Regions from separate parts of the Pseudoalteromonas obscura genome, predicted to be linked through region 1. Evidence: predicted binding sites of a transcription regulator. Region 1 holds the regulator's gene; the other holds the start of a gene.

What was found. Region 1 encodes FliA, which starts transcription of late flagellar genes. Its sites were predicted from a motif close to CTAAAGNTNNNNNNNNNNNNGCCGATA; they were not measured.
Region 2: a site for FliA is predicted at 1,979-2,005, ahead of QNM18_RS14905 (DUF3530 family protein). Genes of this name have one in related genera too.

Annotation. Positions count from the first base shown of each region.
Region 1 is NZ_JASJUT010000018.1:78,022-90,845, reverse strand. Features, by position in the region: gene QNM18_RS25935 (chemotaxis protein CheW) at 1-776, opposite strand, end outside; gene QNM18_RS25930 (ParA family protein) at 769-1,554, opposite strand; gene QNM18_RS25925 (protein-glutamate methylesterase/protein-glutamine glutaminase) at 1,614-2,759, opposite strand; gene QNM18_RS25920 (chemotaxis protein CheA) at 2,844-5,102, opposite strand; gene QNM18_RS25915 (protein phosphatase CheZ) at 5,118-5,885, opposite strand; gene cheY (chemotaxis response regulator CheY) at 5,906-6,289, opposite strand; gene QNM18_RS25905 (RNA polymerase sigma factor FliA) at 6,337-7,071, opposite strand; gene QNM18_RS25900 (MinD/ParA family ATP-binding protein) at 7,074-7,934, opposite strand; gene flhF (flagellar biosynthesis protein FlhF) at 7,927-9,426, opposite strand; gene flhA (flagellar biosynthesis protein FlhA) at 9,449-11,548, opposite strand; gene flhB (flagellar biosynthesis protein FlhB) at 11,607-12,737, opposite strand; gene fliR (flagellar biosynthetic protein FliR) at 12,747-12,824, opposite strand, start outside.
Region 2 is NZ_JASJUT010000006.1:68,404-85,885, reverse strand. Features, by position in the region: gene murU (N-acetylmuramate alpha-1-phosphate uridylyltransferase MurU) at 1-197, shown strand, start outside; gene djlA (co-chaperone DjlA) at 187-1,065, shown strand; gene QNM18_RS14905 (DUF3530 family protein) at 1,071-1,943, opposite strand; gene QNM18_RS14900 (polyprenyl-phosphate transporter) at 2,063-3,001, shown strand; gene nhaD (sodium:proton antiporter NhaD) at 3,267-4,712, shown strand; gene QNM18_RS14890 (6-phosphofructokinase) at 4,743-5,732, opposite strand; gene QNM18_RS14885 (choice-of-anchor I family protein) at 5,803-7,629, opposite strand; gene QNM18_RS14880 (MmcQ/YjbR family DNA-binding protein) at 7,796-8,194, opposite strand; gene QNM18_RS14875 (bifunctional diguanylate cyclase/phosphodiesterase) at 8,955-11,039, opposite strand; gene QNM18_RS14870 (insulinase family protein) at 11,378-14,068, opposite strand; gene sixA (phosphohistidine phosphatase SixA) at 14,213-14,680, shown strand; gene QNM18_RS14860 (TonB-dependent receptor) at 15,351-17,482, shown strand, end outside.

The sequences.
Region 1 (12,824 bases):
CGGCTATCGAGGCCTTGTTCTAGCAACCTATTTAAATTCTCTACGTCAATAAGCGCACACATTTTTTCTTTGATAACACCAGCAAGCCATGGACGCTTGCCACATGCTGTTCGCCACTTAACATCATCTGCTGAGAGCGTAATATTATTCACTAGCTTTTCCGCTAATAACCCCCAAGGGCTGTCTCCTAGCATGATTAAATATTGATAGTTAAGCTGAGATTCTAACTCAGGGGTATACTTTTCAGGCATAACCCAACGCGCCGTATCAACAACATTTAACTTTTCTTCGCGGTTTAACATCACGCCTTTAAACCACTTCGGTTTACCAAATAGCTGGTTAACCTCTGTCAGCTGATGAATTCCACCAAGTGCCTGTAAAGGAACCGCTAACGTTAACCCTGCCACTTCAAAGAATAAAGCCTGAAATTCACCTTCTATAAAAGCTTCCTTTGCAGCACTTTGCGCGGGAGCTTGTTCTTTGATAATAGTTGTATTTTCAGTTATCTCAAGCTCTTGAGTTGGCTTCACAGGAGTTTCTTGTAGAACTTCCTCTACAGGAACCTCCTGAGTTTGAACTTTCAGCTCAACTTTTGCTTTCGGTTCTTCTATTGCCTCGGCTTGTTTGAGTAGCTGCTCTTGCTTTTGAGCATCTGGGACAGATTCAAGCAACTTTGCAACGGGTGCAAGTGCAACATCCTGATCTTCCTCTTCTTGCAGTAGAGCACCAAGATATTGTTTCATCACTTGTTCGTTTGCAAACAGGTGCTTACTCATTCTTACCTCTTTCTAATTCACCAATATGCTCAAGCAAAGCTCGATACGCATATACTCCCCTTGATTTTGGGCAGAATTGTACCGGAACCTTTTGCGCCAAGCTAGCATCTCTGAATTTAGTATCAACTGGGATAACACCTGGCCAGACTTTATCCCGATATGACTCAACCAAAGATTTGTATGCTTCTAGCGACGCTTTAGTACGCTTATCATACATTGTAGGAACTATAGTATATTGATATTGCTTAGAATGCGAACTTTGCATTAATGTCATTGTTCGCATCATTCTATCGAGACCTTTAAGTGCTAAAAACTCGGTTTGTACTGGGATTAATATTCGCTCACTTGCAGCCAACGCATTAACCATCAGTACACCAAGTACTGGAGGGCAATCTAAAATAGCATAGTCGTAATACTCACTGATTTTCGCTAAGGCTTTTTTTAGTATCAGCCCCATACCTGAGCGGTTTCCCATACTTCTATCTAGTGTTGCAATGGCCATAGTTGCCGGCAAAATATCTAGGTTTTCAACAGTTGAAGGACACAGCGCTTGCAAAATTTCTTCGCTTTGCATATTAGAGCCGCGTATAAAAATATCATATACGCTCACCTCTAGATCTTCAGAGTCTATTCCAAAATAATAGGTTAGTGATGCATGTGGATCCGTATCAATCAATAATACTCTCTTACCTTCAGCGGCCAAAATACCGCCCAAGCTCACAGCTGTGGTTGTTTTACCCACACCACCTTTTTGATTAGCTACCGTCCAAATTTTCACTTTATTATTTTATTCCTTTGTGACTCATGGCAAAGCTGTTTTTAACAATTCAATATGCCCTAAGCGATCCCCAGCTCTTTATTGATACGTAAAGCTACATCCTGCAACGCCAAGCTTTCAGACGATAAGCCAGCAGCGGTAACTGCTTGTGGCATACCATAAACAACACATGTCTTTTCATCTTGGGCCCAAATAGTTGCACCTACTTGCTTGAGCATACGAGAACCATCTCTGCCATCTGCGCCCATACCAGTTAAAACAATTGCCAATACATCTCCAGAATATGCTTTTGCAGTACTCGCAAAAGTCACATCCACACAAGGTTTATAGGTAATTCTCGGGCTGTCATCTTCAAACACTTTTAATGATTTACTACCGCCTCTTGATTCAACCATCATTTGTTTGCCACCTGGTGCGAGATAAGCAACACCCGGCATCAATTTGTCACCTTGCTCAGCTTCTTTCACTTTAATCTTACACAAGCTATTTAATCGCTGTGCAAACGCTGGTGTAAACGCCGCAGGCATATGCTGAATAAGTAATATCGGATGGGGGAAGTTAGCGGGTAATTGAGTTAATATTGTTTGCAAAGCTACCGGACCACCTGTGGATGTACCAATAGCGACGACCTTATATGACTTGCCCGACGCCTTGAAACTTCTTTGTGGTGTTGCTTCTGGCGTAGCTCTTTGAAAACTTCTATCCGGTTGAGCGACTGTCGATGTAGAGCGTAAACTTGATGGCGCAGGCTTCGCAGCAGGTGTCGCTGGTTTGGACGAGGTCATTGGTCGAGTAAATCGACTTACTCGCTTCCTACCAATTTCTTTTACTTTGCTCTGTAACGCACGTGTAGCGTCTTCACTATTTCGAGCAATGTCTTCAAACTTTTTGGGTAAAAAGTCAACCGCACCAGCATCTAGCGCGTCTAAAGTGGCACTGGCCCCTTCTCTCGTTAAAGACGAAAACATTAAAATTGGCGTCGGATTACTTTGCATTATTTTTTTAACGGCGCTGATACCGTCTAATACAGGCATTTCAACATCCATTGTAATTACGTCAGGACGTAATTTACTGGCTTTTTCAACGGCTTCTTGACCATTTACTGCAAAATCAATGACTTCAATACCAGCATCTTTTTCCAGTATTTCACTTACACGACGACGAAAAAAACTTGAGTCATCAACAACTAATACTTTTACTGCCATTGGCATCGCTCTTTTTTATGTTACAGATCCGAAAAGTGGTGCCCTTGGCACCACTAATTCGGTGACAGCAAAAAGCGTCAAACGCTATTTGCCCGCGTAATGCTTCAACATACTTGGTACATCCAAGATCAATGCAATTCCGCCATCTGATGTGATGGTCGCACCTGCCATGCCTGGAGTACCTTGTAGTAGAGAATCAAGTGGTTTAATGACCACTTCCTCTTGACCTATTAATGAATCAACTACAAAACCAACTTGCTTAGTACCGATTTGCACTATCACCACGTGGCCTTCAGCTTTCTTCTGACTGATGTCAGTACCTTTGACTAACCAATGTTCAAGATAAAAGAGTGGTATCGCTTTTTCTCTCACGATAATAGTCAATTGCCCATCAACTACATTGGTTTTAGTTAAATCGAGGTGGAAGATTTCACTTACCCCAGCCAATGGCAAGGCAAATGTCTGCTCTCCAACCATCACCATTAATGTCGGTAAAATAGCAAGCGTGAGTGGTACTTTAATTTCTAATATAGTGCCCACTCCCAGCTCTGACTGAATGTTCACTTGGCCATTAAGCTGGGTAATTTTAGTTTTTACAACATCCATTCCAACACCTCGGCCTGAGATGTCAGATATTTGTTCTTTAGTCGAAAATCCAGGAGCAAAGATCAGGTTATATGCCTCAGTATCCGACAATCTGCTTGCCTGATCAGAGTCAATTACGCCTTTACTAATTGCTATTTTCTTCAGTTTTTCAGGGTCCATACCTGCACCATCATCTCTGATGGTCAATAGGATATGATCACCTTCTTGTGAAGCTGACAAGGTCACAGTACCTGTACGCACTTTTCCAGCAGCTTCACGGACATCTGGCATTTCTATCCCGTGGTCAACCGAGTTTCTAACTAGGTGGACCAATGGATCTGCTAGTGCCTCTACGAGGTTTTTATCTAAATCTGTATCTTCACCCTCAAGGATCAGATTAATATCTTTTTTAAGGCTGCGCGCCAAGTCCCTAACAACGCGGGGGAAGCGACCAAATACTTTCTTAATTGGCTGCATTCGCGTTTTCATAACAGCACCTTGCAAATCTGCGGTAACCACATCTAAATTTGAGATGGCTTTACCCATTGCTTCGCTGTTGCTGTTATTAGCAAGGCTTACTAAACGGTTGCGCACCAATACTAACTCACCGACCATATTCATTATTTGGTCTAAGCGCTTTGTATCAACACGGACTGTCGTCTCAGCCTGAGCTGCGGGCTTCTTCGCAGCTCCACCTTTTGGCTCTGCTTTGGCAGGCGCTGGTGCCGATTTTGCTGCTGGTTTCGCAGCCGATTTTGGCGCTTCCACTTTTGCAGCTGGCTGGGGTTTAGGCTTTGGAGCCGGGGCAGGTTCAACTTTTGGTGCCGGTGCAGGATCCGATTTTGCTGAAGAATCTTCCTTATTTTTAGGCGCCTGACCTTTGCCATGTAGCTCGTCTAATAAGGCTTCAAATTCATCATCGTTTATTTCTTCATCCGTACCTGCCGATTCTGACGCAGGTGCAGCTGGCGTTGCTGGTGCAACAGGAGCTGCTGGCTTCTCAGGTTCACTGGGCGTAGAGCCAAACTGGCCAACACCGTGCAATTCATCTAATAAGCTATCGAATTCATCGTCGGTAATATCACCATCATTTGCATTTGCTGGCGGTGCAGCTGGCGCTGATGCGGCCGGTGCTTGCTCTTCTGCCGACGGGCCGTTCCCAGAGCCATGTAGCTCATCTAACAGGCTTTCAAATTCTTCTTCTGTTATTTCATCAATGTTGTCAGACTTAGCTGGCTCGCTACTTTCTTCACTACTGCCATCTAAATCGAAAAATACGTCAGCTTCAGGTTCAGGAGGGGCTTCTGGCGTCGGTGCAACAACAGCCTCTGGTTCTGGAGTCAGTGCAACTGGTTCTTCGTCAGCAGATTCTGGTTGGCTAAGCTTGTGCAAGACGTCAAGTAACGTCTGGTCAGCTGGCTCTGGTTGCTCGCGGTTTTGAATACAAGCAAACATATCGTTAATTGTATCCAGTGACTGCAAGATCACATCCATTAATTCTGGGTTGACTGAACGTTGACCTTGTCTCAGTACATCGAAAACATTCTCAGCACCATGACAAGCATCAACCAGCTCATTCATGCCTAGAAAGCCAGCACCACCTTTAACTGTGTGGAACCCTCTAAAAATTGCATTTAGTAAATCTTTGTCATCTGGGTTGTTTTCTAATTCAACGAGTTGCTCAGATAACAGTTCGAGTATTTCTCCAGCTTCAACAAGAAAGTCTTGTAAGATATCTTCATCGACTTCAAAGCTCATTATTATACTCTCCTATTAGAAACCCAAACTAGATAACAAATCATCAACTTCATCCTGACCAGACACGACATCGTCTCGTTCTTCAGCGTCAATGATAGGTCCTTCTGGACCTGATAGTTCATCAGTGGTGGTTTCAACTACTTCTTGTGGTTGTTGAGCCGTGCTAAGTTGACCCACTTCTGACGTGCCAAATACAGTTAATAAATGAATTAAACTGTCTTCAACCTCTCTGACAAGTTCAATGACTCGGCGAATAACTTGACCAGTCAAATCTTGATAATCTTGCGCCATCAAGACATTTGTCATCAAGGTTTGTAGCTCATCGGTACGGCCTTGTGAAGATTGCATAAAGTCATTTAAGTCGTGACACAGGGATTTAAACTCCCCTAATTGTATATCACGACTCATTAACCTATCCCAGGTAGGCTTTATTTCAGAAAGCTCATCTGCCAACTGTTGAGCAAGCGGCAAACTCGCTTCCACCGCGTCCATTGTTTTATTAGCCGCGTTTTCTGTCATTTCCATGACATAATTTAAACGTTGTTTTGCATCTGGTAAGGCTTCAGTTGTTAAGTCTGATAAACGCGTATCTAACTCGAAGTTTTTCAACGATTCGTGTAATTGGCGTGTCAATTTTCCGACTTCAGCAAATAATTCAGATTGTTCTTTATTAGTCGCTTCAATTAAAATTTGATCAGCTTTTTCTTGTTCACCATTTTCAAGAAACTCAACAAGTTGCTTTGCTTGCTCTAATGTTATTTGTGGCGCAGAGGATTCTGACATAAGCCTATCCTTACTAGTAACTAGCCTAAGCGTTCAAAGACTTTTTCTAACTTAGTTTTCAATGTTCCAGCTGTAAACGGCTTGACGATATAACCATTTACACCAGCTTGAGCTGCTGCAACAATTTGTTCTTTTTTAGCTTCTGCAGTTACCATCAGCACTGGAATGTGCTTAAGGCTATCATCGGCTCTTATCGCTCTTAGCAGATCGATACCTTGCATGCCTGGCATGTTCCAATCGGTAACAACAAAGTCAAATTCTTGATTTTGCAACATTGGAAGCGCAGTGCTGCCATCATCTGCCTCTTGAACATTTGTAAAGCCTAAGTCTCTCAAAAGGTTTTTGATTATTCTTCTCATTGTAGAGAAATCATCAACCACGAGAATTTTCATGTTCTTATCCAAAACTTCCTCCGGTGAGGTTTGAACCTAAATAAATAATAAAATGTACTCTAATTGATCCAGTCATTTATCTTGGCTCTGAGTTTAATCATTGCCTGACCATGAATCTGACTCACTCGAGACTCGCTCACATCAAGGATCTGGCCAATCTCTTTTAAATTCATTTCATCGTTATAGTACAAAGACAAAACCATCGCATCTCGCTCAGGTAATGTTTTAATTGCTTCTACTAACGATTCATTAAAGCGCTCATTCTTAACGTTATTGAATGGTTTGTCTAGCGCTAAATCACTGCCTGCAGGTGAAATTACATCTTGATCGACACCCAAGTCTTCAATGCCAATAATTTTACTTGCATTTACGTCATGTAAAATATGATGGTACTCATCTAAGGGAATATCAAGTTTTTCAGCGATTTCAGTATCTTTAGGCTCTCGGCCTAAGGCTGTTTCCAGCTCAGAAATAGCCTCTGCCACCATACGGCTATTTTTATGAACTGAGCGTGGTGCCCAGTCTCCACGGCGTATTTCATCTAACATTGCGCCGCGAATGCGAATCCCTGCAAAGGTTTCGAAGCTAGCCCCTTTACTTGCATCAAAATTCTTTGTCGCTTCAATTAAACCAATCATGCCAGATTGAATTAGGTCATCGAGTTGAACGCTCGCGGGTAGTCTCGCGAGCAAATGACAAGCAACTTTTTTGACTAAAGGTGTATGACGCTCAACCACCTTATTCAGATGATCTGCTGTTTGATATCCCGCCATTCGATTGACCGGTGTAGCCATAATTACCCGTTAACTAGTTGCTCAATGAAAAACTCTAAGTGACCTGAAGGCTGGTGAGGTACAGGCCATTTCACTGCTTTACTTGCCAATCCCCTAAATGCAACTGCAGCTGGGGAATTAGGGTAGAGTTCCACGATCGTTTTTTGACGACGCGAAGACTTTCGCATATTTTCGTCGAAAGGTATTGTTGCAACGAGTTCAAGCGCTACATCTAAAAACCTATCCGTTACTTTCGAGAGCTTTGCAAAGAGTTCCTGACCTTCACGAAGGCTTCTCACCATATTCGCGACGATTTTAAATTTGTAAACTCCGTGCTCTCGGCTTAATACTTTTATCAGTGCATAAGCATCTGTGATTGACGTTGGCTCATCACAAACTACAACCATGACGTCTTGAGCTGCTCTTGAAAAACTGAGTACCATATCTGAAATACCAGCAGCCGTATCGACAATCAGAACATCAAAATCGTTACTTAATTCACTGAATGCTCGAATAAGACCGGCATGTTCTGCTGGGCTTAATTCAACCATATTTTGAGAACCTGAAGTAGCAGGTACAATTCTTATACCAGCAGGCCCTTCTACTAAAATCTCATCTAATTCACATTCGCCGGATAGCACATGAGACAGGTTGCGCTCAACACGTAACCCTAGCATTACGTCACAATTTGCTAATCCAAGGTCAGCATCTAAAACTAATACTCTATGGCCTTGTTGTCCTAACGCAATCGCAGTATTCAATGAAACATTGGTCTTACCGACTCCTCCTTTACCACCAGTTACTGCTATTACTTTTACTCCGTGGTTACTTTTTTGATTCATTTTACGCAGGCCACTTGCTTGATCTAAAACTGTATTAATCATACATTCCTACTGTCTGGGACGCCACTGCTTCACGTCGTGAATGTTGTGCTTTTGTTCTTTTTAAATACAATTGCTCAGCCTTTTTAACTAATTTTTGAGCATTTGCTACACGAATGTCTTCTGGCACTCGCTGTCCGTTGGTAAGATACCCTATTGGCAAACGATTTTGAATCGCAATACTAATAATCTCACCTAAACTTAGACATTCATCAAGTTTTGTAAAAATGCAACCGCTTAAATTTACTTTTTTAAAGTGATTGACAGTTTCTTGCAAAACATGCATTTGCGATGTTGCACTTAATACTAAGTAGCTACGAATATCAACTCTTGAACTACGCATCAATGTATTAAGTTGTTCAGTTAAACGCAAGTCTCTTTGACTCATGCCCGCAGTATCTATTAATACTAGTCGTTTATTTCGTAAATGATAAAGAACTTCTGCTAATTCATTAGCATCTTTAACTTGCTTTACCGGACAGCCAATGATTCTACCATAAGTTGCCAACTGCTCGTAAGCACCAATTCGATATGTATCAGTAGTAATTAAAGCAACTTTATCAGCACCATATTTTTGAGCGCCTAGCGCTGCAAGCTTTGCAACCGTCGTCGTCTTACCAACTCCAGTTGGTCCAACCATCGCATACACACCACCTTGACGAAGAATATCGTTGTTGGTTGTGTGCATTTGATTTACAACCATATTTAAAAGTGCATTCCACGCTTCTTTTCTCGATACATCGTCAGGGATAAAACAGGCCATTTGCTCAGCGACATCAGAACTAATTCCCATACCTTGAAGGCGGTCTACTAAACAAGCTCTAGTCGGATCACGTCGTTCCATTTCTTGTTTCATTAAACCAGAAAGCTGATATTCAAGTAATTGACGTATCGCATTCATTTCATCACGCATCGAGCTCATTTCATCTTGCGGAGCGGCTGCTGTTGCTGTTTGTAGCGGATCCAGCTCTGAATCTAAATCATCGTCAAAACCCCAGTCTGAAGAAATAGGGTCGGCTTCTTTTACAGGACGTTGACGAGCACTGATGGGCTGCGCTTGCTGAGTTTGATTGAATTCAGGTCTCTGTGCTTGTTGAGGTTGAAACAAGTCATCTGTGTCTATCCCTGAATGCGAAAACATAGAAGCAAGCTCAGGTGAACGAGGTTTTGGAGCTTGACGCTCTAGGAGCGCTTCTAGGCTATCAGCCACTTGAGCCTGAGGCTGAGCTTGAGGACGACGAGTTTGAGGCTTAACCACTCTTGCTGGCTGACTATACGTTGGCTTTTGTACGGCTGCTGGCGCAGGCTCAGGACGAGTCTCCACAGGAGCAGCCTGTGACTGCGGCGCTACGCGGTCGTTGTCAATTGCAGCGACGATTTCTACGCCATCAGCAAGCTTTTTGTTTGACATGATCACCGCGTCTGCACCTAATTCATCTTTTACTTCTTTCAAAGCAGTACGCATATCTTTTGCAAAAAATCTTTTAATCTTCATAACTCAGCACCTCGTTCCTCTATTATTGCCCTACAGAGCTAATAATCTTGATTTGTCTCTCGTCTGGTACTTCCTGGTAAGACATCACTCTTAATCCAGGGATCGTATGTTTGACAAATCGAGATAAAACACTTCTTAACATACCTGAGGTTAATAAGATGGACGGCTCGCCTAGCATTTCTTGCGTTTGATGCGCTTCTCTCAATGAACCTTGAAGTCGCTCTGCAAGTCCTGGCTCTATGCCTGCCCCCTCATCACCTGCGTTCTGAAGTGACTGATGCAACATCTGTTCCAACTCGGGCGCCAATGTTATGACAGGTATCTCATCAGCATTGCCAACAGCATCTTGAACTATGAGTCTGCGTAGTGAGATTCGCACTGCAGCCGTTAGTACATCAGGGTCTTGGCTTCGAGGACCATATTCAACTAAGGTCTGCACAATTGATCTCATATCTCGAATTGCGACCCCTTCATTGAGTAAATTTTGCAGTACTTTTACAATCGTTGTCAGTGGTAGTACATCAGGAACTAACCCTTCAACTAATCTAGGGTGGCTTTTCGCCAACATATCTAATAAGTTTTGAACTTCTTCATGACCTAACAATAAAGAAGCATTATTGGTCAATAACTGACTAATGTGTGTTGCAACCACAGTAGCTGCATCAACAACCGTATAACCTAAAGAATGAGCTTCATCTTTTTGGTCGGGTTTAATCCAAACTGCATCCAACCCAAAAGCTGGATCTTTTGTTGCGACACCTTGAATTGGTCCAAATACCTGACCTGGGTTAATCGCGAGTTCATCACCATGTTTTAGTTCACCATCGCCAGACCCAACGCCCATTAGCGTGATCTTATAAGCGTTCGGGTCTAGTTCTAAATTGTCACGAATGTGAACAGGAGGGACGAGAAAGCCTAGCTCTTGTGATAACTTTTTACGCACACCTTTTATGCGGCTGAGTAATTCACCACCTTGGGCCTGATCGACAAGTGGTATAAGTCTATAACCCACTTCTAAGCCAATCACGTCAACTGGTTGAACATCGTCCCATCCAAGCTCTTTTTGATCTTGCTGCTTATTGGCAACTTGTGTGCCTTTAGCTTCTTGCTCTGCTTGTTCTGCAGCTGCCTTTGCTTTGTGCTGCTTTGAGTAATATGCTAAACCACCGATTAAGCTCCCCAAACCTAAGAATGCAACATGTGGCATGCCCGGTACTAAGCCCATTACAATGAGGATACCAGAGGCAATATATAGAGACTTTTCATTGCCTAATTGCTGTGTTACCTGCTCACCCATGTTGTGAGATTCATTTTGACGTGTCACAACGATTGCAGTGCCAATTGACAACAGCAGTGATGGTAATTGTGCAACAAGGCCATCACCAATCGTCAGTAACGTATACACCTCCATCGCTCTGCCAAAAGTAAGGTCATGCTGTACCATGCCGACAAATAGGCCACCAATAATATTGATCGCAAGTATCACAATGCCTGCGATTGCATCACCTTTTACAAATTTGCTGGCACCGTCCATCGAACCATAAAAGTCCGCTTCTCTTGTCACTTCATCACGGCGAGTACGTGCGTCTTCAGCAGAAATGAAACCGGCGTTCAGGTCGGCGTCTATTGCCATCTGTTTACCTGGCATTGCGTCTAGTGTGAAACGCGCTGATACTTCTGAAATACGTCCCGCACCTTTGGTGATTACTACAAAGTTAATTATGATCAGAATTAGGAAGACGACTAAACCAACGGCATAGTTACCGCCAATTACAACAGAGCCAAATGCTTCAATCACTTTACCAGCTGCATCACCACCGTTGTGACCTTCGAGAAGCACTACTCGGGTACTGGCAACATTCAGTGCCAGTCTCATAATTGTCGCAATAAGAAGCACTGCCGGGAACATACCAAACTCAAGGGGTTTTAGCGTATATACCGTTACTAATAATACGACCAGTGCCAATGCAATATTGAATGAAAATAAGATATCTAACAAAAACGGAGGCATGGGTAATATCACCATACCTAACGCAGCAAGAACCAGTAACGGTGTACCTATCCCCTTCGCATATTCTTTTTTGTCTCGATTAATTTGTTGTAGAACCGCTTTAAAATCCATAACTTATCAACTTCAATTTATTGACGCAGATAAGTTAAAGCAAAGTTCGTTCCAACTATTAGTGTTTCAAGCTATCAGGAATAGGTAAGTCTTTACTCAGTTCGTTAGGCCTGCGACCACGACCTTTATTGAATTTTTTCAGCTGGAATACATAAGCGAGCACTTGTGCCACCGCTGTAAATAACTGATCAGGTATTTGGTCACCCACCTCTGTGGTGTGGTATAAAGAGCGCGTCAACACAGGAGATTCGACAATCGGCACCTCATTACCTTTAGCAACCTTTCGGATCTGCATTGCTAGCTCATCGACCCCTTTGGCTATAACCATAGGTGCACCAGCTTTTTCCGTGTCATATTTCAGTGCTACTGAGTAGTGTGTGGGGTTTGTAACAACAACATCTGCATCAGGTACATCTTGCATCATGCGTCGCTGTGACATTTCTCGTTGTGTTCTCCGAATACGCGCTTTAATTTGAGGATCACCTTCTGAATTTTTATACTCATCTTTCACTTCTTGCAATGTCATCTTCAATTGCTTGTTGTGGTTATAACTTTGATAAGGTGCATCAATGGCAGAAATTATGATCATGGTGCAACTGAGGGCGAGGAACAACCAAGACAAAATTTCCAGTGAATGAATAACACTTCCAGGGACTGATTCAATGCTCAGATGCAAGATGTCGTAAAACATCCACTTGATGAATAAGATAGCAAACCCAGCAACCAGTACAAACTTTAAAATAGATTTAAACAGCTCCACGGCGGCTTGCGGACCAAACATACGTTTGATCCCTTTCATCGGTGACATTTTACTTGGCTTTGGAGAGGCAGCTTCCCAGCTAAAGTTAAAGCCGCCAAGCAATGTATTACCAATTACACCGGCGACAAGAATAATCAAGACAAACATCGACATAGGGAAGAAAAGTTCGGAGAATGCATCACCCCAAACAGCAAACATCTTGGTTGTATCATATGTTTCGTTGCGATTGAGAGTGAGCATGCGGCCCATGATGTTATAAAGGCCTTTAGCGATATCGGCCCCATATAAAATAAGTGCGACCGCAGAGAAAATAAGTACAAACGTCGTCCCCAACTCCTTAGAACGAGCGACTTGACCCTTTTTTCTAGCATCACTGATCTTTTTCGCCGTGGGTTCTTCGGTACGTTCTTGACCTGAATCTTCAGCCATCTTACTCTCCTACACCGTACAGCCAATTAAATTACACATCAGCTCAGTCATTTTAAGCCACTGAAACTCGTACTGCATAGTAAAGTT
Region 2 (17,482 bases), on a different contig from region 1:
CGGGTATCGGGCTGTATCATAGGGCATTTTTTGACAACCTTTCGGTAGAAAAAATACCACTTGGACCAATGTTAAGATCTGGAATAGAGGAAGGGATGGTGTCTTGTGAATTGTACGTCGGGGCATGGCATGATATAGGCACACCAGAGCGACTTGCAGAGATCAACGCAGCCTTGGAGGCGACTAATGTGGGGTAAAATTCTAGGTACAGGGTTTGGTTTTTTGTTTGGGAAATGGCTTGGAGCCGTCCTAGGGTTCTATTTGGGTCATTTATTTGATAAAAGCTTGAAGCAGGACTTTGACAAGGCTGGTGGCTTTCAAGGTTTTTTTAGTGGCGATGATCTAAATGAGCGTCAAGCACTGTTCTTTTCTAGTTGTTTTGCGGTAATGGGCCATATCGCGAAATCTAACGGCAGAGTTAGCGAGGTGCATATTCGAGCCGCTTCAGCGTTTATGGATGAAATGGCTTTACATGGTGACGACCGCAAAGAAGCACAAAGTGCCTTCAACTCGGGTAAGCACAGTGATTTTTCTATTAAAGAAGCTGTCGGGGATTTTAAAGAGGCATTTGCACGACGCTATGATTTATTGCAGCTGTTTTTAGAGATCCAAATTCAAATGGCGTTTTCAGATGGCCACCTTTCCAGCAAGGAGTTGGAGCTGCTTAAGTTGGTCAGTAAATTTTTAGGTATTGGCAATAAACACTTTAATTTCGTATTAAAACGCTATCAAGCAGAATTCAAGTTCAGGCAGCAGCGGGCTCAATGGCAGTCGCAGCAGCAAAGCCGTCATTCACAAAGCAGTTTCAGGCAAGAACGTGAGCAATCGAATAACTATCGCCAAAACACAGCCGCTAGCACTGATGTATCTAAGGAACATGCATTAGCCGTGTTAGGACTTGAGCAAGGTGCAAGTGATAAAGAGATTAAGCGCGCATATCGCAAATTGATGGCACAGCACCATCCAGATAAGTTGGTATCCCAAGGGTTACCTGAACATATGATGGAAGTTGCAAAAGCCAAATCGCAAAGTATTCAGGCAGCCTACGAAGTGCTTAAAAAATAACGAGTTTAGAGCTGCCTTAAAAAACCAGAAAGTTCTTTTCGCAATCTATAATGTTGGTTTTGTTGGGAGTTTTGGCCGAAAAGCTCCCTTTGACGATAATCGTATTTACTATTTCTTTTTGCCCATCGGCGCCTATCTTTGATCGTATGAAGCACGGCTGGGTTGTCGTAAGAATAGAAAACGTCTAGCAGTGCAGGGCTTACCAGCGATAAACTTGCAGCGAGATGCTTGTTCCTGTTGGGGTTTGCAAGTTGAGCGCTGACAGTGACCAACGCGTCCACCCGTATTTTAGGCAGCGTAGCTAGATACTCGGCAAATAACCCTGCACTGTTTCCAAATGCAACAATGGCAATGTGCTCATGTTCACGTAGTGCCAAAGTTTTGTAAAGTGCATCAAAGCGAGCTACAAGTTCAGTTTTGTAGTCATTTAGGGCTGATTCGCTTATCGCAGAGATAGCCGTTTGTCGCGTTGCGCTTGATTCACTTTTTGCTGTATTTGCAATAGCGTCTTGCATTAAGTCTGCGTTGGCATTGAAACCTGGAGAGGGGATCACATAGGTGTCGTAGCCGTCATCATTGAGTGCCTCGCGCAAATAACTCAAACCGTTTCCTTGTAAAGGCGATTGCTCTATGCCAGGCAGCATGACAATAATGCCTCGCTTGTTGCCACTCATATATTCAGAGAAAAGCACAGGGATCTCTCTGTCGTCGTCTTTGATGGTAATGAATGAGTCACTGGGCAACCAATAACTCAAATCGGATTCTATGACTTCGACTTTGGCTACAGGCGCAATGTGCTCTATTGCTAAACAATGGTTATTGAATGCGGCGATAGTGCATAAAAAAATAATAAAATGTGAAATTATCGTATGTTTCATCGAGTATTCGTCAAATTCGCTGCGGCTACCTTAAGTATCGACTAAAAACCAGCGAGCTTTAGTATTTTAATTCGGGAATTTGATACACTGTGCGGGTATCAAATTATGGAGGTTTAAAAGTGTCTAAAGTGGCAGATAGCAAACGTGATTATATTTGGCTGTTTTTCAAAGGTGCGGGTATGGGCGCTGCGGATGTTGTTCCAGGTGTTTCCGGCGGGACAATTGCTTTTATCACCGGTATCTATGCACGTCTTTTAGCTGCAATTAAAAATGTCAATGTGGCCGCTTTACAGATGGTTTTGAAGGGAAAGATAAAAGATGCTTGGGCACATGTTGACGGAAACTTTTTGCTAGCTGTATTTGGTGGATTATTTACCAGCGCTTTATCGCTGGCAAAAATAATTACCTATTTGCTAGACAATCATCAGCAGCTGGTTTGGTCATTCTTTTTTGGGTTGATCATCGCCTCATTTGTGTACATTGCAAAACAGGTGGAACGCTGGCAGCTTAAGCACATTGCGAGTTGTGTGATTGGAGCGCTGATAGCACTGGTGATTACGTCAATGAGCCCAGCAGAAGCGCAAGCGCAACCTTGGTTTTATTTCGTTGCCGGAAGCATTGCCATTTGCGCGATGATTTTGCCCGGTATTTCCGGGAGTTTTATTTTGCTGCTGTTGGGAATGTATGGGCATGTATTAAACGCGGTGAATGATCGTGACTTTGCGTTGGTTGGCTTGTTCTTGATTGGTTGTGTGTGTGGACTAATGATGTTTTCAAGGTTTTTATCATGGCTCTTGGCACGCTTTGAACAAGTTACATTTGCCCTGTTGTCTGGTTTTCTCATCGGCTCATTAAATATGTTGTGGCCATGGAAAAAAGTCGTGACAACCTATGTCAATTCGAGCGGTATTGAAAAACCTCTGATGCAAAAAAATATTTCCCCGATGGAGTTTACGCAAGTCACGGGTCAAGATGCCCAGTTACTGCTTTGCTCAGTACTGGCAGTTGTTGGACTGATGCTAATTTTAGCGTTAGACAAGCTCAGTCATAAGGACTAACCTAATTGCCAAATCGAGCCACTTTCTATGTGGCTCATTTTTTTGTCGTTTGACCTTCTCATTATTCTATATCTTAGTCAGCAAAGTCAGATTAACGAAATAATCATAATTTCCCAGTATTATAAGGTTCATCATGTTATTCATGCTTTCACCTGTTTTTTCGTAAACCAGCTGTAAAAATTAGACTAGAGTACAATGCCATAAGTGTAAAAAGTGTGTTACTTTCTGGCGAAGATGTACTCACTAAACAAGGAAACACCTTGAAATGAAACTTGTAGGGATAAGTTGCCTGCTGTTGTTCTGTTTGCTGGGGATCAATTTTTCAGCGTTTGCTTCTACTACTCAACTCGATTTGACCGCTAATACATTGGGTTTTATATGCATAGCCATTTTTGTGGTTGCCTATACCCTCGTAATGCTCGAAGAAAAATTACATATGCGAAAGTCAAAACCTGTTTTGGTTGCCGCTGGGTTAATCTGGATTTTAATTGGTGCCTATTACATTGAACAAGGTATGCCGGATGCAACAGAGTATGCTTTTCGCCATAACCTACTCGAGTTTGCAGAACTCATGCTGTTTTTATTAGTTGCCATGACGTATATCAATGCACTGGAAGAGCGCAGGTTATTCGACTCGCTGCGCGCATGGATGGTAAGAAAAGAGTTCAACTATAAAACCCTGTTTTGGCTAACGGGCTTTTTATCATTTTTTATTTCGCCTATTGCCGATAACTTAACAACAGCATTGTTAATGTGTGCTGTGATCATGAAAGTAGCGGAAGGAGACAAAAAGTTTATCAACCTAAGTTGTATAAATATCGTTGTTGCTGCAAACGCAGGTGGCGCCTTTAGCCCATTTGGTGATATTACCACACTGATGGTGTGGCAGGCTGGTATGGTTAAGTTCAATGAATTTTTTGTCTTGCTCATTCCGTCAATTGCAAATTACGTAGTACCAGCGGCGATAATGAGCCTGTTTGTACCTAATAAAAAGCCATCTGCGAGCTGCGAAAGTGTAGAGCTCAAACGTGGTGCGCTGCGAATTTTAACTTTGTTCTTGTTGACCGTTGCTACGGCCGTTATGTGTCATAGTTTACTGCATTTGCCACCTGTGCTTGGCATGATGATGGGATTGGGCTATTTGCAATTTTTTGGTTATTTCTTGCGAGTCACATTGCCTGGATCTTTAGCGCGCAAAATGGCGATGGCAGAACGTGAAGGGGACAAAGAACGGCTCAAGAAGCTGGGTAGTGTGGTGCCATTTGACGTTTTTAGTAAAGTGTCTCGTGCAGAGTGGGATACTCTGTTGTTCTTTTACGGTATCGTTATGTGCGTTGGCGGACTCGGCTTTCTAGGGTATCTCAATTTAATGTCTCATATTTTATATGGTGGTTGGTCTGCAACTGGGGCAAACGTATTCTTAGGGGTGATATCAGCGGTGATTGATAATATCCCAGTGATGTTCGCTGTTTTGTCTATGCAGCCTGAGATGTCTCATGGACAATGGCTACTGATCACGTTAACAGCAGGTGTTGGCGGCAGTTTATTGTCTATTGGATCCGCAGCAGGTGTTGCCTTAATGGGACAAGCAAGAGGAAACTATACATTTTTTGGGCACTTGAAGTGGACACCTGTCATTGCTTTGGGATATGCCGCCAGTATTGTGGTTCATCTTTGGTTAAATGCAGATCTTTTTGAAATTTATGGCTAAATCATCTTCTCTAAACAGCGAACTAGCGAGTTAAGTTAGTTGGCAGATCTGATTGTAGGCCAGGCGCAACGCTTGGTCTACGGGCTTACTTTGCTCTGTTGCTCTGATAATGCAGTTTATTGAGATTTGTCCATGTACTTTGCCAACCATGACACCCGATCTATTTTTAGCTGCTCTTACCGCTTCAATACCTAGCTCCGTTGCTAGGATCCGATCTTCGGGACATGGATTACCGCCTCGTTGAATGTAACCTAAAACGCATACAGCGCTTTCAATATGTGCGGTTTCTCGCAATGCAGCTTGTAAGCCATGTGGCCCGCCAGGCCATAAGTTTTCTGCCAGAACAATAACAAATCCACTGTGATTATGTTGTCGCTGAGACTGGATTTGGTTTATTAAATCAGCTTGGACTTGCTCTAAATTTTTACTGTCGCAATTTTCAAACGACAATATGGCTTCTGCCCCTGTTGCTAGCCCGACATTGAAAGCGATATGGCCACTGTGGCGCCCCATGACTTCAACAATAAAAACGCGTTCAAAGGCATTTGCTGTGTCACGAATTTTGTCGATTGCATGCGTTGCCGTGCTTACAGCAGTCGCAAATCCAATGGTTTTGTCGGTACATGCTAAGTCATTATCTATGGTGGCTGGTATGCCAATAAGATGCCCTTGCCAATAGGGCTGCAATGCCATCATTCCCCGAAAAGAACCATCTCCACCAACCACAATCAGTGCATCAATACTGTGTCGCGTAAGTGTACTTGCAACTTGCTCAACGCCACTATTTTGATGCATTTCTTTACAGCGTGCACTTTTTAAAATGGTGCCTCCAAATTGAATGATTGGCGCCACCAAATCAACGGTTAGTTCTTTGAATTCATCATGCATTAGGCCGTTGTATCCATGAAAGAAGCCCAGGCATTGAATGTCTTGTTCGTGACAGGCCAGTACAATCGAACGAATGGCAGCATTCATGCCCGGCGCATCGCCGCCACTGGTGATAAGTGCTATGCGTTTCATAAAACCCCCTCAGTATTTAAGGTGCGATGCTAGCTTTATCCTAGACAGCGATGCTCAAATGTCAAAAATGTTACTGACTCGACAATGACCAAATAGAAATGCTGCCAGAGATCTCGTTACCTACAACTAACAAAGCTTCACCTGTCGGGCTTTGCGCTTGGTCAATAAAAACCATTCCTTCGGGTGCAAGATCGCCACTTATCTCCGCACCGGCTTCCAAGCCTCGGTTTATCATGTAAGTATTCATGGTGACATTGAAAGGGTTTGTAACATCATAAATAAGAATGCCACCCATGCGCTCAAGGCCAATAAATGCGTAAGTACGGTCATTTATCTGTCCGATGGCAAGCGCTTCGGGTTCAGCCCCTTTGGCATCTGAGCGAGTATCTCCCTTATTTTCATCTTCATCATTATTGAATGCAGAGCCGTGGATTGCAGCTGTAATTTTGCCGATCTCATCCCCCGAGTCGTAGACTCTATAGCCGTTGTGATCCCAAATAGAGAAAGATCGTGCGCCGTAAGTATAGAGTGCTTCGTATTGGCTATCTTTGTCTGCATCACCTAATACGGTACTGACCTTGAGTCTGCCAATATCTTGGTCGTCATTGTTCACATAATCAAAGTTGTTACCTAGCGTTAAATCTTCAGCTCTGATCTCATCAGTGTACGCTAAGCAGCCATCGTCTTTATCGTATTCAAGGCCGCCTTCAGCTAAGCAAGTGCTTTCGTCAGGAGAATCAAAAAAGTACTCTCTGCCATCTCCTTCGTTGGCGGAAATGATAAAGTTAGCACCTTGCCATTGATAAGCAGAAATCGAGTCTGGCTGATACATGCCATAGAGTCCAGAGTATGACGAAAAATTAATTGCGTTGTCTTTATCTGAGGCGTCTAACGTCCATTTCCCCCAGTCTTTAAAGCCGAGACCATGAACAGATAGGCTATTGTCTTTGAGGTCAACTTTTGCGATGGCATTATTTTCTTGCAATGAAATATAGGCATAGCGACTATCTTTGCTGACAGTGACATATTCAGGCTCAAGATCCATAGAAACAGTGGTATTTATTTCTTTGCCTTTAATGGTTCTACCTGTCGGGTTGGCAAATACAACCCCTTGCTTGGACAGAGCAGCCATTTGGTCATCAAACTGGTTGAAGTTGATGAGCGTCGCGTTATCTGCAATTTGACCACTATTGATCGTGATTATGGCTATGCTGCCCTCGGGGTCAATGCTGTAATCTCCTTTGGGCTCGCCTTCATTGGCGACGATGACTTTGCTGCCATCCGGTGTAAAAGTTACCATATCTGGTAAATAACCAACGACAACAGATTTGATGAATGCAGGCTTAGAAGCTGAAACGTCGAAAAACGCGATTTTACCAGCTTGACCTGTTTCTTTGGCTATCGCAACAGCAAGCAAATTCCCGTGAATTGCTAAGCTATTAGCATCACCACTTTCATGCTCGTTTAGGTTTAAAGTCTCTTTGCTTTGCAGGTTTGTGCCAGTGACAACCCCGTGCGCATTTTTGGTGAGCGAGTCAGGGTCCAATTGCCCAATCTCGATAATTTCAACTGTCGCAGGGGTGGCAGAGCTATTTAGTGCAAAGATACGTTGACTTGGGGCATGATAGCCGACAATCTCAGCAGCCCCTTCAGGGCTTTGTGCGTTGAGAACAGCACGACCAACTAGCACAGGGGTTAATTGCGTATGTGCATTAACTCCAGGCTGTCCTGCTGAGCCAGGCGTACCTTGCTCACCTTTTTCTCCTGCAGGTCCGGTCTTGCCAATTTGCCCTTCAGCCCCATCAATGCCATTTGTACCATTATTTCCATCGTCACCATCAAGTGAACAACCAGTAAAGAGGGCTGAAAGGACAAAGGGAAGTAAGATTTTTTTCATAGTCGTCTGTTCCTAAAACATCTGTATTTTGATGCGCATAATTAAACACAACAAATTTACAACAGGGTGACAGATCAATAAGAAAGGAGAAAAGTAGTGCTAGAAGGTAGGAGTTTAAGCTTGGAGGAGGTTAAATGGCCCTCGCACACAGTGCGAGGGAGGCCAATTAATTACCACCAGAAGTGATACGGTTTAACTCTTCACGCTGCGCTGTAGGCAGGTTATCTACAACGATGTTATATGAGTCATCAATTAACTTTTTTAATTCGTCTTCAGGAATACTGCCATCAAGTACGATGGTATTCCAAAGACGTTTATTCATATGGTATCCAGGTACAATCGACGAATATTTGTCACGAAGTAACAAGGCTTCATCAGGGTCGCATTTTAAGTTTAGCCACCACACTGGTTCACCATTTTCATTTGTTTGGCCTTCTTTACCTTCATAAAGCGTTGCAAACATTTTATGTTGCACTTTATACACATCTACTTCTTGTGCAAACGGCTTGGTAATAAAGGTCCCAGGCTTTGCCTGTAAATAATTATGTACACTCTTCTGATCCATAGCCCGTGTCCTTGAAAAAACTATATTAATTAAAACAACATGGGGCTAATTTTAGCAGCTATTGAGAGAATTCTGTAATGAGTAAGGCCTGTTATGCAAAATGTCATGAAATAACAAACATACTTGACATATTCAAGCTGAACAGTATTCGTCTAATTACATAAATTAAATTTACAATCCATTGAAATTTATTAAATTAGATTAGATAAGTTCAAAAAATATGCCTATTCGGTCTTTCTCACTCTAAAACCATCTCAAGTAGTGCTTAATAAGCACTACTGTGGAGTAGCTGCAAACTACACCATGACCAAATGATCTATCAAGTACCGCCTAAACTACTTAATACTAACTTTAGCCTAGTATTCGTAAATTCACTATTACGTTTTACCAAACTCGATAATACGCTACGTAAGAATCCCAAATTAACATCATTTTCCTCACCTTAAAGGAGCCGATCATGTAGCAAAATCCACATTTACAGCTTGCAAACGGAGAGAACTTATCAGCTAAATTCAATAATAATTTGTTTATTAAAGAGTTTTTCCACTTACGTTAGCAAATTACCTATTTTTAGTACTAAAGAATTGGCAATCACTTGTATCTTCAAGGCTGGTATTAAATTAAATAATGCAATATTTTGCAACAATTTTGTGTTTTTGATTGGTTTTTATCCGTAAAAAGAGGGGATAGGGGGCTTTAAGCGGTGATTGTAGGTTTGTTTACTAACAAGAATTTATGAATTCATGACACTAGAAAAGTGTTAGTTTACAAGTTGCAGATTTGGTTTTTCACCAGTCTCCGCTTGTAAAAATCGTTCGAACTCTTCGCTAGATAGGGGTTTTGAGTAGTAATACCCTTGGATTGTTTGGCATTCAAGCTGTTTCAAGAGCGTTAATTGCTCTTCTTCCTCAACACCTTCGGCGACCACGTGCAAGTCGAGGTTATGGGCAATGGTGACGATAGAGTCAACCATATTTCGACCCCGTTCACTTTCCATATCGTCGATAAATGCTTTGTCCACTTTCAGCGTATTAAGTGGAAATTGCTTTAAGTAAGCTAAAGATGAATAACCTGTACCAAAATCATCCATTGCAAGGTGGATCCCACGAGAGCTCAGTGAGCGCATAATTGAAATCGCTTCTTGTGGATCGTCCATGACCGTACCTTCAGTGATTTCAAGCTCTAGAAAATACGAAGGAAGTTGATTTTTTTGCAAGATAATATCTATGCGGGCTGTTAAATCAGGTAGGCTAAATTGCTTTGCTGATAAATTGACTGCAACTCGGCCATTAAACAGGCCTTGGTCGACCCATCGCTTAACATCTTTACACGCTTTATCGAGCACCACCTCACCGATTTCAATAATTTGGCCTGTTTCCTCGGCAATAGGGATAAATACGCCTGGACTAATAATGCCTTTTTTAGGTGTGATAAATCGCACCAATGCCTCCATTCCAACCAACTTGCCTGTGCGTATATCCATTTTAGGTTGGTAATAAACAATAAAATGGTCTTCTTTTAAGCCGAAGCGCATTAAGTTTTCTATTTGTAACCTTTTTACTGCTTGCTCATTCATTGAATCATTAAAAAATAGGTAATGGTTACCTTTTTGTTTTGCATGATACATCGCCGTATCAGCATTTTTTAACAGGATCTCAGGGGTATTACCGTCTTCAGGAAATAAGACAATACCCACTGAAGAGGTAATGACCAGCTCGTGATTTGCCATCTTAAATGGGGTGGCAATGGCTGCTAAGAATTGTTTTGCGACTTTTGTGATGGTATGTATGTCGTTGGTACCAGACATAACCAGTGCAAATTCATCACCACCTAAACGATAAAAGGTATCCTGCTGTCGGCATAGTTTGTTAAGTCTCATAGCCAGTTTCGAAAGCAAGCTATCACCTAGCTGGTGGCCAAGTGAATCATTGATCTTTTTAAAGTTATCAAGATCAAACACCAAAAGGGCATGATGCGTACCCTGTTGCGACAGCTTTTTTAAATTAGTAAAGAATAAATTTCTGTTTGGCAGGCCTGTTATTCGATCTCGGTTGGAAAGGTTATGCAATTGCGATTCTGCTTTCTTTCTCTCTGTTAAATCTGAAAAAACAACAACATAGTTTGTGACATGACCATGGCTATTTTTAATTTCGTCGATGGTTACTTCGATTGGTAACATATTGCCTTTTTGGTCGTATATCTTTAGTTCTTCCTGCCAGTGCTCAGTCTCTTTCAAGGCGGACTTTATTTGTCTTATAAAACGACTGTCATAGCCTGGCAGTTGAAAGTCTGATTCAATGTACTGCGCGCGCTTGCCGCCAAACACCCTGAGGTAGCTTGGGTTTAAATCTACCAGCTTAAAATTATGATCATAGATGGCGATGGCATCAGTTAGGGACTCAACACACTTTGCGAATAAGTTGAGACGCTCTTCAGTACTCTTTAAGTGGTTGATATCACGTACAGTACCAGTCATTCTCAACGGGTTAAGGTTATCGTCTTTACTGATAACTTTGCCCTTGTCTAGGACCCAGTGGTACTGATTTAAATTATCTCTTAATCGATAAGAAGCTTCGAAAAAGGCGGTCTTCTCTGCAAAGTGTAGTTTAAGCTGTTTTTCAACAAGTGGAATGTCTTGTGGGTGAATTCGCTTGGCGTTAGGTATGAAGTGATTGCTTTTTTCTTCATTTAACGCGTATTTGTCATTGATACGAATGATATCGCCAGACTGAATATTCCAGTCCCACAGAGTATCGCCACTTCCTTCTACGGTACTCTTTAACCATTTTTCCGACATACGCAAGTTATCGAGATTTTTTGCTGCTCTGCGGTTAATAATGAGCATCACGAAAAATGGCGTCAAGCACAGCATGACAACAGCCAAAAAAAGCAAAGGGTTGTTCGACAGCGGCTCTAAAATGACATGTGCGTGTACAGGGGTACTCAGAGCTAAAAGATAAATAAGAGCCAATAAGTTTCTTATATTGTTTTTATATACCATAGTGTACAAGATTAATACATTCATCGTTAATCTAATCGAAACAGCTATCCTGAGTCAAAGCATAATTGATGAAATGTGGAAAGAGTCGGTTAGAATTTAGGATTTTTGTACCTTTTTAACCAAAATGTCAAATATGAAGCCCGCTGGCAAGGTATGTAACTACCTTGATGAGCGAGCATTCACTAATTTATACGCAGTGTAATACTGGGGAAGGATTTGGCGGTAACAGTCGAAATAAAATGCTTTATTTCTGCAAATGACAATTGGTTCAGCGCATCTAACAACTTCGACTGCATAGAAAAAGTATGATCTTCGTTGCCAATAGCAATCCAAAAGCGCTGCGAGCGCAAACGCAAATTTTTGTCTTTTTCAGCAATTTGTGATTTCAAGCTGGACTTAACATCTGACCATTGTAAATGCTCTAAACTGTCGATATTGTCTACAAACTCTTGTAAAAATAGTTGGTGATAGTTGAGTAACTCTGAACTTTCATAATTTGGGGATTGAATGTAAAAGGCAATACCTGCTCGAGTATTGAATGGTGCGTAGCCTGCGCCAACTAAGTAACCTAGTTGCTGTTCTGTACGTAGCTTTTCAAAATAATGTTGGCTAATTAACTGGTTGAACGCCATGATTTTTATTTTATCTTGCACGCTATTGCTGGGTGCTTGAATATAGTGAACAAAAGCGTGTTCACTGTGTTCATTGGCAATTGTCTCTGTAAGGTGTTTGTCAATTGTATTAAGTGGTTTCTTTAAGTCATCCAAGATTTCACTCTTAGCAAAATTACACAAAAGCTGTTGTTGTATTGCAATCGCGTGCTTAGTCTGCCAATTGCCATGCAGGAATGCCTTGGCATGAATAGAGGTAAAGAAAGAGTCACGAAAAGCATTGAACTCATTGAAGCACACATTTTTTAATGCTGCAGCAAGTTCGTTCGGTGTCGGGTTCCAAGGCATTAACTTGGCACCTAAGATACTAAATAGCTCACTTACTGGCTTATTTTTATTGTGATTTTGCCAATGTCTGATGAGTTGCTTTTTGTACTCTGCGAATCGGGTCGCGCTAATCGGTTGCTTTTGAAGTGCTTCAACAAGTTGAGATACTAATTTTAGCTGACAAGATGAAAGCCCCGCAGTATGTAGTGTCAACCCACCTTGGTGTGAAGTAAGGTGGTAGCTAAGCCCCGCCAGTTCAGCTGAATAAAACTGTTCTGCGACACTGTCCATAAATAAATCAGCAAATAGTCTTGTTAGTGCCATTGCTTTATGGCTTGAGATTGAGGCTTCGGAATCTAATTCAAGATAGAAATGCCCTTTAGTGACTCTAAACGTGGCATCTTGTTTAAACCAAAAAGCAAACCCTGGTCTTTCTTTGAGCTGAACAGGGGTGTGTGTCGTTGACTCAATATCATAGAGAATGTTTTCTTGGCTGAGGTATGGGTTGACGTTCGGTAGTCGCATTTCAGGCAACGGCTGATCAACTCGGGCAAGGGCATTAAGCCACTCTTTATTGAGTTGGGCGATTTGGTAGGGTGTGTTATACCACTGAGCAATTTTATTGATTGCACCGGGTTCATCGGTGGTCTCTGGGTGGATCAGTACCAGTCGCATATTATGTGGCGACAAGTAACTTAGCAGTTCGGTATGAAGTGTTTGATTAAAGCGCTCCATACAGTAATCACCATACAGTGTGTTTTCTTCACTGTAATGATGCATATTGACGCTAACATTGCTCACCCAGTCTATCAGCTTGTTGACTTCTTGGTTGTCAAACGCCAGCTCCATTAAACGTTTTTTGTCGGCGTATAATGCGGGTAGAATATGGTGTTGTTCCTTGATCAAACTGATATATTCGAACAACATCTCAACAATGTCTTCGTAAAATTCAATACCAATATCTGTCAGTGCGAAACTGACATTAAAATCTTTGAAGTTACTGCCGTTGACGCCTCCACCGGCCGAAAGGGCATTTATCCAACCGTTCTTCTTTAATATTGCGTACAGTGAACCTTCGCCTTCGTAGCCTAATAGGTGGGCAATAAAACTCAAGCTTTTATATCGGTATAGTTCATCGATATTAGGCATTGCAAAGCTGACAATTAGCTTTTGTAAATGCTTGCGAGGTTTTATATGAAGCTTTAAACCAAGGTCTTCATCACGATAAAAAGGCACGTCAACTTTTGGCTTTTGATGCGATTTGTCGCCTTTAATCCCGTGAAAGTGACCTGTGGCCATTTGCTGCAGTTCATCAAGTTGTTGCGGACCAGCCAGCACTAAGGTCATCCATTGGGCTTTGTAATTTTTATTAAAAAAGTTGATGATTTCTCGATGAATATCGCCATGACCATCACCTAGGGTATCGTGATTGCCCACAGAAAACTTAGTAAAGGGGTGAGCTGGGTTTGCAGTCTCTTTGTGCGCTTGAATGATCCGTCTGTTATCGTCTTTCACTTTAAGGTTAAATTCGGCATCGATGGCGTTGCGCTCATCATTCAAAGCACTGTGCTCAAAAAGAGGTGCAATGAAAAAGTCAGAGAAGCGAGATAGTAAAGACTCAAATTTATTAGCTAGGCAATCGAAGAAGTAACAAGTGTGTTCTGTACCTGTCCACGCGTTGCTGTTTCCACCACTTTGGCTTACTACCTGGGAAAACTCTCCTTTAATTGGGTATTGCTCTGTACCCAAAAACAGCATATGCTCAATAAAGTGAGCCATACCTTGGCGGCCTACGGGGTCGTCAAAGTGTCCAATGTTAATAGCTAAAGAGGCCGCAGACTTCTCACTACTCGAGTCGGTAATTAGTAAAACTCTTAGACCATTGTCCAGTGTTATGTGCTTATATTGTTTATTATCATTGTTGCTTAATTTCAAGTTTACGCCGCCGATATAATAAGTGAGACAGTCTTAAAAGTAGTAAATCACTTACCAGTTCTAAGTATTTTGTTTTAATATAGCGGACATGCAACTAGGTTTACTACTGAATAGAGATAAAAATACGATACTTTTCGGAGAGCTATGAAAACCATATTGATCATGCGCCATGGTGAAGCCGGTCCAATGCAGGCAAATGATGCTGCTCGTTTATTGACAAACAGAGGCCAATTACAGGCTTTGGAAATGGGGCTGTGGGTCTCTCAATCCTACCAACCTAGTGCATTACTTGTGAGTCCTTATTCTCGAGCGCAACAAACAGCGGACGCTGTAAAGCAGAGTAACCAGTTTACTTTTGAGGAAACGTGCGCAGATATAATCCCCAGTGGAAGCGCTTCATTTGCAGTGGATTACTTAGAAACTCTGATTAGTATGAACGAAGCCATAAGTACATGGTTGATTGTAGCGCATATGCCAATAGTTAGTTATATGGTCGATCAGTTTGTTCCAGGTGAAATGCCAATATTTCCAACAGCCGGCATTGCAGTGATAGAGTACTGCCCAAAAACCCACAAAGCACAATACAAAGGGCTACACGCCCCAAAAGTGTAATCCAAGGCGTTGCCAACTTCCTCAATGACCATCATATTAGATGGCTTATAACTTAGTTCATAAATCTTTCTCCAAAAAAAGTGCAATAATTTTTAGTGCGCTGCGGAACTATAGTCAGATCACATGTTCTTATAATTGTGTTTCGCAATGTAACTAATGAGGTCTAATGTCCTCTTATCTCGTTTTACATTTCGATAGGATACGCACGCTTTCATGACACCGGTTACCATTTTGGGCGATGGTATCCAGTGTAACTTAATAGTGTTTCGGTTTATTGACCAAAGTATTAATCATTCTGATTTTGCTTTATCAATGAAAGATTGATGTTTTGTATATCAAATGGGTAAAAAGTTATTTCTTGAACATAGTATTGATCAGTTTATAAGGACAAATGTCCGCTTTTTGTAGCTAAAAGTTGTTAAATTTGACCTAACGTCGTCGAACGTTGTAAAAATGTGTGTAATTTATGTGTTTATTAGAAGCATTTTAAAAATATGCTGCTATAATTACGCCCGTTGCGTTCAGCCTCGTTTTGTCGTTTTGCACTCTCGAATTCGAGGTCCGCGTTGTTTGTCATTGACGCGCAAAATTGAACGCCATAGCCAATGTGATACGGCGCCCAATTAAACCGTTGAACTCAAAGAGTGCATTAAAAAGGTCAAAAACCAACATGAAAGCAATGAAAAGATCTACGTTAGCAACTCTAATTAATGCGACGTTGTTCTCTGCTGTGGCAGGTACTTCATTCACTACACTTGCTGAAGAAGAGCAAGCAAAAAGCAATCAACTGGAAGTGATTCAGATCACCGCACGTAAACGTGTTGAAAATGCACAAGAAGTGCCAGTTTCAGTTTCTGCCTTACAAGGTGACAATTTAGACGCCTATAGTTCTGCTGGTATGGATATCCGCTTTATGAACGCTAAGATCCCGAGCTTGTCGGTTGAATCTTCGTTTGGACGTACATTCCCGCGCTTTTATGTCCGCGGTCTTGGTAACACCGATTTCGATTTGAACGCATCTCAACCTGTTTCATTGGTCGTTGATGAAGTTGTTCAAGAAAACCCTATCCTAAAAGGTTTCCCTGTATTCGATATTGAGCGTATCGAAGTATTACGTGGTCCACAGGGCACTTTATTTGGCCGTAATACGCCAGCTGGCCTAGTTAAATTTGACTCTGTAAAGCCAAGTCAAGAATTTGATGGCTACGCATCAGTTGCATATGGTAGCCGCGAGTCGGTTGACTTTGAAGGTGCTGTAGGTACAGGTTTAACTGACAAAATTTCTACTCGTGTATCAGTATTGTGGCAAGAGCAGCCAGACTACATTGATGTTCGCTCACCTGAAGGCGTTACTAATCAGTTTGCTAAAGATGACTCATTAGGCGGCTACAGCGAAAAAGCGGCTCGTATCCAGTTTTTATACGAAGGTGATGACTTCACTGGTCTATTAAACTATCACGTTCGTGACTTAGACGGTCGTCCAATTCCTTTCCGCGCAAACTTAATTGAGAAAGGTTCTAACAACATTAATCCTATTTATGATAACGATGTTGTTTTTCATGATGCGTCATCTCGCGCAACACAGCAGGTTGAAACACAAGGCCTTAGCTTGAAATTAGAGTGGGATCTAGCTGAGCATACAGTGACCTCTATTTCAGCATGGGAAAGTGCTGAAATTTACTCGCGTGCAGATGTAGATGGTGGTTATGGCGCTGCTTTCTTGCCTGTGCAAGGACCTGGTGTGATCTTCTTCCCTTCAGAAACAGCAGATGCATTACCTGATCACGATCAGTACACGCAAGAGCTGCGTTTATCAAGCAACTACTCTGGTGACTTTAATTACCAGGTTGGTGTGTTCTTGTTTGACGAAGAAATGACCATTGAAAGCTTTAGTTATGACACGTTAGCATTTGACGCAGCAGCTGGTAATTATGGCTTGCAAAATGGTTATGCGGTTCAAAATCAAGAGACATCTGCGTGGGCTGTGTTCGGTTCTTTCGACTACACAGTATCAGATAAATTGGATGTCACTTTAGGTCTTCGTTACTCAGATGATGAGAAAGAGTTCCGCGCTGAGCGTACTAAGAGCCCTGTGGGTGCAGCGGACTCAATTGTAGGCACTGCTAACCCAAGTGATAGCCACGTAAGCTGGGATTTAAGTGCAACTTACAAATTGACTGACGACGTTAATCTATTTGGTCGTCTAGCAAATGGCTTCCGTGCACCAAGTGTTCAGGGCCGTATCTTATTTGGTGATGAAGTAACAGTAGCAGAGTCAGAAACAACCAATTCAATTGAATTTGGTGTTAAGTCAGACGTGCTTGATGGTCAAGGTCGTGTAAATGGTACCGTGTTCTACTACCAAATGAATGATCAGCAGCTTACAGCTGTAGGTGGTGGTGCAAACTTCAACCGTCTAGTTAACGCAGACAAGACCACTGGTTATGGTTTTGAGCTAGACACTGAATGGGTGCTAACTGATGAACTAAATGCAACCTTTAACTTGAGTTATAACAAGACAGAAATCGACGATCCAAGTCTTGCTATCCAAGGTTGTGCACAGTGTACTATCACAAATACAAAGAACGCAGCTGGTTTGTATCAGCTAGATGGCAACAGCCTACCTCACGCTCCGGAGTGGATTGCAAATGCAACACTTCGTTATACGAAAGAGCTTGAAGGCGGTGACTTCTTTGTATACGCAGACACGTCATACCGTAGCAAAATCAACTTCTTCTTGTATGAGTCGGTTGAATTTGAAGGTGAAGCATTATTCGAAACAGGTGTAAGAGCAGGCTATGC